DNA from 3 places in the Massilia sp. GCM10023247 genome. Region 1 is predicted to be linked to each of the others. Evidence: predicted binding sites of a transcription regulator. Region 1 holds the regulator's gene; each other region holds the start of a gene.

Region 1 (3,277 bases):
GGCCCGAAATTTCTCCCGCGGCGAACGCGGCAATTTCGAACTCGACCAGTCTCGCTATTCCTGCCTCGACCTGCTGCGAACTGTGCAGCAAGATTGCCGAGACGACCGGCACGCCGGCGGGGGTGTAGCGCAGTACGTCGCGTTCAGCAATCGTTGCGACGACTTGTAACTGGTTCACTTCCTGTTCACGATTCCTGGCAGAAGAATTTAGGCAGCAGCTGGGGCCGGGGCTGCAGCAGCAGCCGGGGCTTCTGCGCGGTGGCTCTTGGCTGCGTCTTCACGCTGGACCGACTTCATCATTGGCGACGGAGCGGTTTCAGCCTTCTTCATCTTCACGGTCAGGTGACGCAGCACGGCATCATTGAACTTGAATGCGGTTTCCAGCTCGACCAGGGTCTCGTTGTCGCACTCGATGTTCATGCAGATGTAGTGTGCCTTCGGCAGCTTCTGGATCTGGTAAGCCATCTGGCGACGGCCCCAGTCTTCCACGCGATGGATGTTACCGCCGCGCGCGGTGACGCTGGCCTTGTAACGCTCGATCATCGCCGGGACTTGCTCGCTTTGGTCCGGGTGGACGATAAAAACGATTTCATAATGACGCATGCAACACTCCTTAAGGACGTTTAAACAAATGCCCACCTCGGCGTCAAGACGAGTGTGGGAAGGGAAAGCCGGCAATTATAACGTGATCCGACCGCCAGCACAATCGCCTAGGGGCGTCGCCCCGCCGCCACAGCTTCCCGCAGGGAAATCGTACAATTTCGGCGATTTCCCTTGCTTTTGCCGAAATACTGTACAAAAATACAGTCTGAATCATTAACCCGTGGCAGATCCATGCTCAAGCTCACTGCAAGGCAACAACAGATCCTTGACCTGATCAAGGAAGCGATCGACAACACCGGCTTCCCGCCCACGCGCGCCGAGATCGCCAAGGAATTGGGCTTCAAGTCGGCCAATGCCGCCGAGGAACACCTGCAGGCGCTGGCCCGCAAAGGCGCCATCGAAATCGTCTCCGGCACCTCGCGCGGCATCCGCCTGATCGGCGCTTCGCTGCCGGCACCGGTGCCGCACGTGCCCGCGGCCCTGCTGATGTCGCTGCCCCTGGTCGGCCGGGTCGCTGCCGGTTCGCCGATCCTGGCCCAGGAACATGTCGAAGCGACCTACAACGTCGATCCGGCCATGTTCGGCGCCCGCCCCGACTTCCTGCTGAAGGTGCGCGGCTGGTCGATGCGCGACGCCGGCATCATGGACGGCGACTTCCTCGCCGTGAAGAAGATCGACAGCGCCAAGAACGGCCAGATCGTCGTCGCCCGCATTGGCGAAGACGTCACCGTCAAGCGCTATCGCAAGACCGGCGAACTGATCGAACTGCTGCCGGAAAATCCGGACTTCAAGGTCATTCGCGTGGAACCGGGCGACGAGTTCGCGCTCGAGGGCCTGGCGGTCGGATTGATGCGCAGCTGGCACTAAGCTGGCACTAAGCTGGCACTGCGCCGGCATGACGCTGGCTTGGACCGGCAAGGACAAAGGCGGCGTTCGCGGGCGTTTTGCCAGCTCGGCCGCGTGGCCTGCGTTACCTCCCCACCGGCGCGTAATTATTCTTGCGCGCCTCGATGTCTCTCGCCCTCTCCTGCGATGGCTTGACGCCGACGATGGCGTTATGCTCGGCGACATATGCTTCGGTCGCACTACGCCACGCAGCGACGTCGGCCAGCACCAGTTTTGAAGTGACACGCGCTTCTTCCGACAGGTTCTCGCCGATGACCGCGAGCCGCTTGTTGGCACGCTCTGTTTCGGCGGCGTTCAGCAGCTTGACGATATCGGCCGGGATCCGCTGCACCAAGGGCATGGACGCGTTCAGGTTGGTCACATAGCCGTTGTAACATGCCTGCCAGGTTGCGATACTGGCCGATACGCGCTCGATGTCGACGGTTTGTTTCGACATCGCGGGAATGCGCGGGGCCGGGCAGTTGAATTGCCCCTCCTTCAAGTCCTCCCCCTCGTAACCCTCGACCCAGTGGGCGATGTCCGCCTGACGGGCCTTGCGCTGCCCCATGATATCGAGCGATGCACTCGCGACCGCATTGCCCTTCGCTGCCGCCTTGCGGAACCAGGCCTCGGCCTTGGCCTCGTCGACCGCTCCTGCCTCACCATACCAATACATCTGGCCCAGGCGCTGCTGCGCCTCGACATTGCCCGCGTTGGCAAGCTTCGTATAGGCCTGTAGCGCTTCAGGATAGGATTTCTTCGCAAACAACGCGTTCGCGTCGAGCAAAGGATCGGCGTAAGCCGCGGAACAGAACAGCAGGCTGGTTGCGAAGAGGAGGCGCTTCATGGAGGTCGAGGTGAGGGAAAGGAACATGGTACCGCGAATGCTCCCTCCACCTCAACTTTCCTGTCTTCGATTTAGCGTCCGGTTGCCGGCGGCGGGCTCACCGGTTGCGGAGTCATCGACGGATACTTGGTCTGGCGTTCGATTTCGTTTTCCTGCATGCGCCGCGTCCGCATGTCATATTCCTGCCTGCGCGCCGTGTTCTCTGCAAGGACCACACGTTCCGTCTCACTGTGCCAGCGCCCGTGCTGGGCCGTGATCTGCTGCGCCTCCTGCTCGGCCTGTGCAATCGTCTTTCCGTAGACGCCAGTCAGGTGGGCGACCGCCTGCTCGGCTTCGCGCGGGGTCAGCAGTTTGGCGACATCGGCCGGGATGCGCTTACCCGGCGGCATGGCGTCGTTGATGTTGGCGACAAAACCGTTATAGCATTGCTGCCACGCCAGATACGCGTCCGAGGTTTTCTTGATCTCCTGGTTCGTCTTCGACATGGCCGGGATCTGGGGCGCTGTGCAATTGAAACGGCCCGCCGTCAGGTCGTCGCCCTTGTAACCGCTCGTCCAGTAGGCGATGTCGGCGGCGCGCACTTCGCGCTGCTTGAGAATCGCGAGCGACTCGACGGCGCCGCCATGCCCGCGGGCCGCCGCCTTCTGCATCCAGGCCGTGGCCGACTTCATGTCTACGGCAGTACCGTCACCGTACCAGTACATCTCGCCCAGCCGGAACTGCGCTTCTACATTGCCTGCTTGGGCAAGTTTGGCATAGAGCGGGAGTGCCTTGTCGTAAGCTTTTGCTGCGAGGAATTTATCAGCATCCTCCAAGTCACCTGCCACTGCCAGTCCGGATAAACCAAAAACCATCGCGCAAAGCAGCCGTTTCATATTTCCTCCGTATTGAAGTGCTAACAATACTAGACTAGGAGGTTATGCTTGGCAACAGATTATTGGT
Region 2 (3,277 bases), on a different contig from region 1:
CCACGCAGATGTGGCCGTGGTTGAACAGGGCGGGGAAGTGCTTGAAGAACAAGGTGAGCAGCAGCACCTGGATGTGCGAGCCGTCGACGTCGGCGTCGGACAGGATGCAGATCTTGCCGTAGCGCAGACCGGTCAAGTCGGGCGAATCGCCGTGCGAGTGCGGGTCGACGCCGATCGCCACCGAAATGTCGTGGATCTCGTTGTTCGCGAACAGGCGGTCGCGGTCGGTTTCCCAGGTATTCAGGACCTTGCCGCGCAGCGGCAGGATGGCCTGGTATTCCTTGTCGCGGCCCATCTTGGCGGAACCGCCCGCCGAGTCGCCTTCGACCAGGAACAATTCGTTGCGGGTGAGGTCGGTCGATTCGCAGTCGGTCAGCTTGCCGGGCAACACGGCCACGCCCGAGGATTTTTTCTTTTCGACCTTTTGCAGCGAGCGCATGCGCGACTGCGCCTGCTTGATGACCAGCTCGGCCAGCTTCTTGCCGTACTCGACGTGCTGGTTCAGCCACAGTTCGAGCGGCGGTTTCGTAAACGTCGAGACCAGTTTGACGGCGTCGCGCGAGTTCAGGCGTTCCTTGGTCTGGCCCTGGAATTGCGGGTCGAGCACTTTTGCGGATAACACGAACGAGACGCGTGCGAACACGTCTTCCGGCAGCAGCTTGACGCCTTTCGGCAGCAGGCCGTGCAGTTCCACGAAGCCCTTCACGGCGCCATATAAGCCGTCGCGCAGGCCGGACTCGTGCGAGCCGCCGCTGGGGGTCGGGATCAGGTTGACGTAGGATTCGCGCACCACGCCGCCTTCCTCGTTCCAGGCCACGACCCAGGCCGCGCCTTCGCCTTCGGCGAAGCTTTCGTCGCCGGCGGGCGCATAGGCCGCGCCTTCGAACAGCGGGATCAGGGTCTGGCCGCTGGAACTGGCGTTCAGGGCTTCGAGCAGGTAGCCGCGCAGGCCCTCGTCATAGCGCCAGGTCTGGACTTCTCCGGTTTTTTCGATGGTCAGCGTGACGGTCACGCCCGGCAGCAGCACTGCCTTCGAGCGCAGCAGGCGCTGCAGGTCGCCCATCGGGATGTTCGGCGAATCGAAATATTTGCCGTCGGGCCAGGCGGTGACGCGGGTGCCGTTCTTCTTGCCGCCGCGCTCGAACGGGCTGGAGCTCAAGGGTTCGATCACGTCGCCGTCGGCGAAGGTCAGGCGGTGGATGCCGTTGCCGTCGTCGTCGCGGCGCCAGACCGTGATTTCCAGGCGCTTCGAGAGCGCGTTGGTGACGGAGACGCCGACGCCGTGCAGGCCGCCCGAGAAGGCATAGGCGCCGCCCGAGCCCTTGTCGAACTTGCCGCCGGCGTGCAGGCGCGTGAACACGATCTCGACCGTGGAGACGCCTTCTTCCGGGTGGATGCCGACCGGGATGCCGCGCCCGTCGTCCTCGACGGTCACGGAGCCGTCCGCGTTGAGCGTGACGCCGATGTTCTTGCAGTAGCCGCCGAGCGCTTCGTCGGAGGCGTTGTCGATCACTTCCTGGATGATGTGCAGCGGGTTCTCGGTGCGGGTATACATGCCCGGACGCTGCTTCACGGGTTCGAGTCCCTTGAGGACACGGATGGATGATTCGCTGTAATCGGGTGCGGGTTTCTTGGTTGCCATGCTGATCAGGTTTTGTCGAATGCCTGCGCATTCTATCTTGTCATGAGGAAAAAGCAGGAGCGGCGTGACGGATTGTTCTTGTCAACGCGGAGAAACGTGACTAGATTGATACGCACGGTTGCTAACGCGGTAGCGGCAGCGGGGCAGCCCTGGAAAACCATCGAGAGAGGGCGTGGGCCGAGGATGATACTGTACATGCATACAGTTATTATCGCAAGCTTGGCGTTCCTGGCGCGATCCGAAGCACAACGGCAGGCACGCTTCCCAGGTGGCGCGAACCGGATTTTATATCATGCATGCACAGAAAATTCCGACCGCGGTCCGCCTGCTCGGATTCGAGCCCTGCGAACGCGAACACCTGCGCGCGCTGCTGGCCGCCGCGCCGCGCGCCGGGCCGGTCTACGCCTGCCTGCATGAGGACAGCCTGCAGGAGCCCGACCTCGTGCTGGCCGACGGCGCCAGTCCCGCCGCCCTGGCCGAGCTGAACGGCATGCGCTGCATCCCGCCGGCCCTGCTGGTCGGCGGCAGCGAAGGCGACGGCTATGCGCACCTGGTGCGGCCGCTGCAGCCGGAGGTGCTGCACGAAGCGCTGGCGCGGCTGCTGGCCGAACGCCAGCGCGCCCTGGCGGTGCTGAGCGCGCGCGGCGCGCCGCTGCTGGCCGAACGGCGGCGCTGTCCGCGGCTGCGCCAGGACGACGCCATCGAGAGCGCCCTGCGGCGGCGCCCGCCACGCAGCGGCAAGGTGCTGATCGTCGACAAGGGCGGTGCCTTCCGCGACCATCTGGCCGGCCTGCTCGGCGAGCGCCGGCTGCCGGTCGCCTGGACCGACAGCGCGCCGATGGCGGTGCGCCTGTGCGACGAAACGCCGGTCTCGCTGGCGATGATCAATACCGCGGCGCCGAACATCGACCCGTATGCCCTGAGCCTGGCCATCAAGTCGCAGGAAGGAGCGGGGCGTACCGCAGTGGTGCTGCTGGTCGGCAAGGCCTTCCCCTACGACAGCGAGCGCGCGCGCGACGCCCGCGTGCGTGGCCTGCTCGACAAGCCGGTGGCGGACCGCAGCCTGGTGGCCATGCTGCAACGCTTCACCTGACGGCCCTGCGCCCGCGCCCAGGGCGCGTAAATCATTTGTTACAACTTCGAATCGTGCGCCGCAATGGCAGGGCTATATTGGAGCCATGGCAGACGATCACCCAACGCAACGCGGCGAAGCGCCGGGCCCGCCACTGGAGCCGCGCGCCGACGCGCCGCAGCGCGTGCCCGACCGGCGCTCGACCGACGGGCCGCCGCGCTACAGCCGTCCGGGCGACACTCCGCTGTCGCTGGTCGGCCGGGTCCTGTCCTCGCGCTGGCGCAACCTGCGCGACCGCTTCAGCCGCGATTTCATGCGCCGCACCCTGCGCATCGGCGTCTCGGCCCGCATCTTTCACCCCGAACCCGGGTCCACCGGGCTGCGCAGCAAGAACCTGCAATACCTGGAAGAGTCGATCGCCCAATGGGTGATGTCGCGCGACGTGCTGGTCTTCATGATCCCGACGGTAAACACCAACGGCCTGCTTCATCCGAGCAACATCACGCTGCGCCACTATGCGCGCCATCTCGACGGGCTGGTGCTGCAGGGCGGGGCGGACGTCT
Region 3 (3,277 bases), on a different contig from region 1:
AGATGGCCACCCCGACCGACCCGATGTACACCCAGCAGTGGCACTACTACGAAGCCACGGGCGGCCTGCGCCTGCCGGCAGCCTGGGACAGCTCGACCGGCGTGGGCGCCCGCGTCGCCGTGATCGACACCGGCATTCGTCCGCACGCCGACCTCTCCGGCCAGATCCTGGCCGGCTACGACTTCATTTCCGACGCCGCGATCGCCAACGACGGCGGCGGCCGCGATTCGGATGCCTCCGATCCGGGCGACTGGACCGCCGCCGGCGAATGTGCCGCCGGCGAGCCGGCTTCGAATTCGAGCTGGCACGGCACCCACGTGGCCGGCACGGTGGCCGCCGCCACCAACAACGGCACCGGCGTGGCCGGCGTTGCCTACGGCGCCAAGATCGTGCCGGTGCGCGTGCTCGGCAAGTGCGGCGGCTATACCTCCGACATCGCCGACGCCATCGTCTGGTCGTCGGGCGGCGCCGTGACCGGCGTGCCGAACATCGCAGCCCGTGCCCACGTGATCAACATGTCGCTCGGCGGCGGCGGCGCCTGCGGCACCACCACCCAGAACGCGATCAACAGCGCCCGTTCGCGCGGCACCGTCGTCATCGTCGCCGCCGGCAACGAGAACATGAACGCCAGCAACTCGAACCCGGCCAACTGCGCCGGTGTCGTGACCGTCGCGGCCACCAACCGCAACGGCGCCCGCGCACCGTATTCGAACTACGGCACCGTGGTCGACGTGGCGGCGCCGGGCGGCGACGCCAACGGCTACATCATCTCGACGCTCAACGCCGGCACCAGCTCGCCGGGCGCGGACAACTATGCCGGCTACCAGGGCACCTCGATGGCGACCCCGCACGTGGCCGGCGTGGCGGCGCTGATGATCGCCCGGAACAGCGCGCTGACCCCGGACGAGATCGAGTCCAAGCTCAAGAGCACCGCGCGTCCGTTCCCGGGCACCTGCACCAGTTGCGGCACCGGTATCGTCGATGCCGCCGCCGCCGTGGCTTCGGCCACCGGCACCACCCCGCCGCCAACGACGATCAACGAGACCGAGTCGAACAACACGATCTCGAGCGCGAACGCGGTCAGCGCCAGCGGTACGGTGGTCAACGGCAACATGAGCACCAGCACCGACACCGACTACTTCGTGGTCCAGCTGCCGGCCGGTAAAACCCTGACGGCGACGCTGACCCAGGGTTCGTCGACCAACGACTTCGACCTGTACATCTACAACAGCTCGGGGACGCAGTTGGCCAGCAGCACGAACGGCGCCGGCGCGACCGACACCGCTTCGGTGACGAATACCGGCACCACCACCGTGGCACGCTATGCCCGCGTGCGCTACTACAGCGGCGGCACCGGTTCCACCAGCGGCAAGTACACCCTCAAGCTGAGCTGGTAATCGCTGTTTCGGTAGCGAAGTGAAAAGACGCGCGGCCTGCCGCGCGTCTTTTTTCGTTTGCTCTCGTAGGGTGGACTCCCGAGGCCACCGCCCCTTGCACTCGGAGCCAATTGACGAGATACTGTACGGAATTACAGTAGTCGGCCCCGGCCGCCGCCCGAGTGAACCTCCCCGCACGTAAAATCATCCATTGCGATTGCGACTGCTTCTACGCGTCGGTCGAGATGCGCGACGATCCGTCCCTGCGCGGGCGGCCGCTCGCCGTCGGCGGCCGTCCCGACCAGCGCGGGGTGGTGGCGACCTGCAATTACGAGGCGCGGCGCTTCGGTATCCACTCGGCGATGGCCACCGCCCAGGCCATCAAACTGTGTCCGGAGCTGCTGGTGATTCCGCCGCAGATGGAAAAATACCGGATCGCCTCGCGCCAGATCATGGCCATCTACAGCGACTATACGGACCTGGTCGAGCCGCTATCGCTGGACGAAGCCTATCTCGACGTCTCGAATTCGCCCCATTGCAAGGGCAGTGCCACCTTGATCGCCCAGGAAATCCGCAGACGCATTGTCGAGACCGTCGGCATCACGGCCTCGGCCGGCGTGGCGCCGAATAAATTCGTGGCGAAAATCGCCAGCGACTGGAACAAGCCGGACGGGCTGTTCCTCGTGCGCCCCGAAGAGGTGGACGCCTTCGTGGCGGCGCTGCCCGTCAAAAAACTGCATGGCGTCGGCAAGGTCACGGCCGCCAAGCTGAATAAACTGGGCGCGCAGACCTGTCTCGATCTGCGCGGCTGGACGATGCAGGAGCTGCAGCACCACTTCGGCAACTTCGGCGCCAGGCTGCACGACCTGTGCCGCGGGATCGACTACCGCGAGGTCAGCCCCGAGCGCGAACGCAAGTCGGTCAGCACCGAGGAAACCTATACGAACGACGTGCCGGACCTGCCGGCCTGCCTGTCCCTGCTGCCCGATTTATACGAGCACCTGCTCGGCCGCATCAAGCGTGCCGGTGCCGAAAAATTCATCAATAAACTGTTCGTGAAAATCAAATTTTCCGACTTCCAGCAAACCACCGTCGAGTGCGTGGGCTATGCGCCACACCTGCCGACCTTCGCCCGGCTGATGGAAACCGGCTGGCTGCGCGCCAGCCGCCCCGTGCGCCTGCTGGGCGTGGGCGTGCGCCTGGGCGACACCGAGCACGTCGAGCAACTGCGCCTGTTTGACGAACACACAACACATTAAAACGTTGTTGTTGCCGGCTGAAAATACGGTGACATCAGCGTGTAAAATGTCGTTCCCCTGAAATACTGAGACAACAGAAAGCAACTATGTGGTTCAAGAATCTTCAGATTTACCGTCTGCCCGCACCGTGGGCTTTTACGCCTGAACAAATGGAAGAGGCGCTGGCGCCGCTGGCCTTCACGCCGGCCAACAGCAACGAGTTGCTGCGCCAGGGCTGGGATACGCCGCGTCCGAATGGCGGCTTGGTGCACGTCGTCAACAAGCAGATGCTGATGATGCTGGGCACGGAAAAGAAGCTGCTGCCGGGCTCGGTGATCAACCAGGTGGCCAAGGCCAAGGCGGCCGAGCTGGAAGAGCAGCAGGGTTTCCCGCCAGGCAAGAAGGCGATGAAAGAACTGAAGGAACGCGTGGCCGACGAACTGCTGCCGCGCGCATTCACGATCCGCAGCAACACCTGGACCTGGATCGACCCGGTCAACGGCTGGTTAGTCGTCGATGCCGCCAGCCCGGCCAAGGCCGACGACGTGGTAAAACTGCTGCTCAAGGCGGTCGACCGCATGCCGCTCGAATCGCTGCGCGTGCAGCGCTCGCCTGTCGCCGTGATGACCGGCTGGCTCGAATCGGACGAGGCGCCGTATAACT

Evidence for each region. Region 1 encodes LexA, which represses DNA repair genes until DNA is damaged. Its sites were predicted from a motif close to ACTGTATNNNNATACAGT; they were not measured.
Region 2: ACFPAH_RS16900 (DNA topoisomerase IV subunit B) is a predicted target of LexA. The motif match lies at 1,831-1,848, and genes of this name have one in related genera.
Region 3: dinB (DNA polymerase IV) is a predicted target of LexA. The motif match lies at 1,518-1,535, and genes of this name have one in related genera.

The regions. Positions count from the first base shown of each region.
Region 1 is NZ_JBHSIB010000007.1:31,103-34,379, forward strand. Features, by position in the region: gene priB (primosomal replication protein N) at 1-178, opposite strand, end outside; gene rpsF (30S ribosomal protein S6) at 208-603, opposite strand; gene lexA (transcriptional repressor LexA) at 835-1,470, shown strand; gene ACFPAH_RS03895 (tetratricopeptide repeat protein) at 1,574-2,362, opposite strand; gene ACFPAH_RS03900 (tetratricopeptide repeat protein) at 2,407-3,210, opposite strand; gene ACFPAH_RS03905 (cystathionine gamma-synthase family protein) at 3,277-3,277, opposite strand, start outside.
Region 2 is NZ_JBHSIB010000022.1:25,467-28,743, reverse strand. Features, by position in the region: gene ACFPAH_RS16900 (DNA topoisomerase IV subunit B) at 1-1,642, opposite strand, end outside; gene ACFPAH_RS16895 (response regulator) at 1,935-2,735, shown strand; gene ACFPAH_RS16890 (gamma-glutamyl-gamma-aminobutyrate hydrolase family protein) at 2,821-3,277, shown strand, end outside.
Region 3 is NZ_JBHSIB010000009.1:183,581-186,857, forward strand. Features, by position in the region: gene ACFPAH_RS08710 (S8 family serine peptidase) at 1-1,397, shown strand, start outside; gene dinB (DNA polymerase IV) at 1,559-2,635, shown strand; gene ACFPAH_RS08720 (recombination-associated protein RdgC) at 2,722-3,277, shown strand, end outside.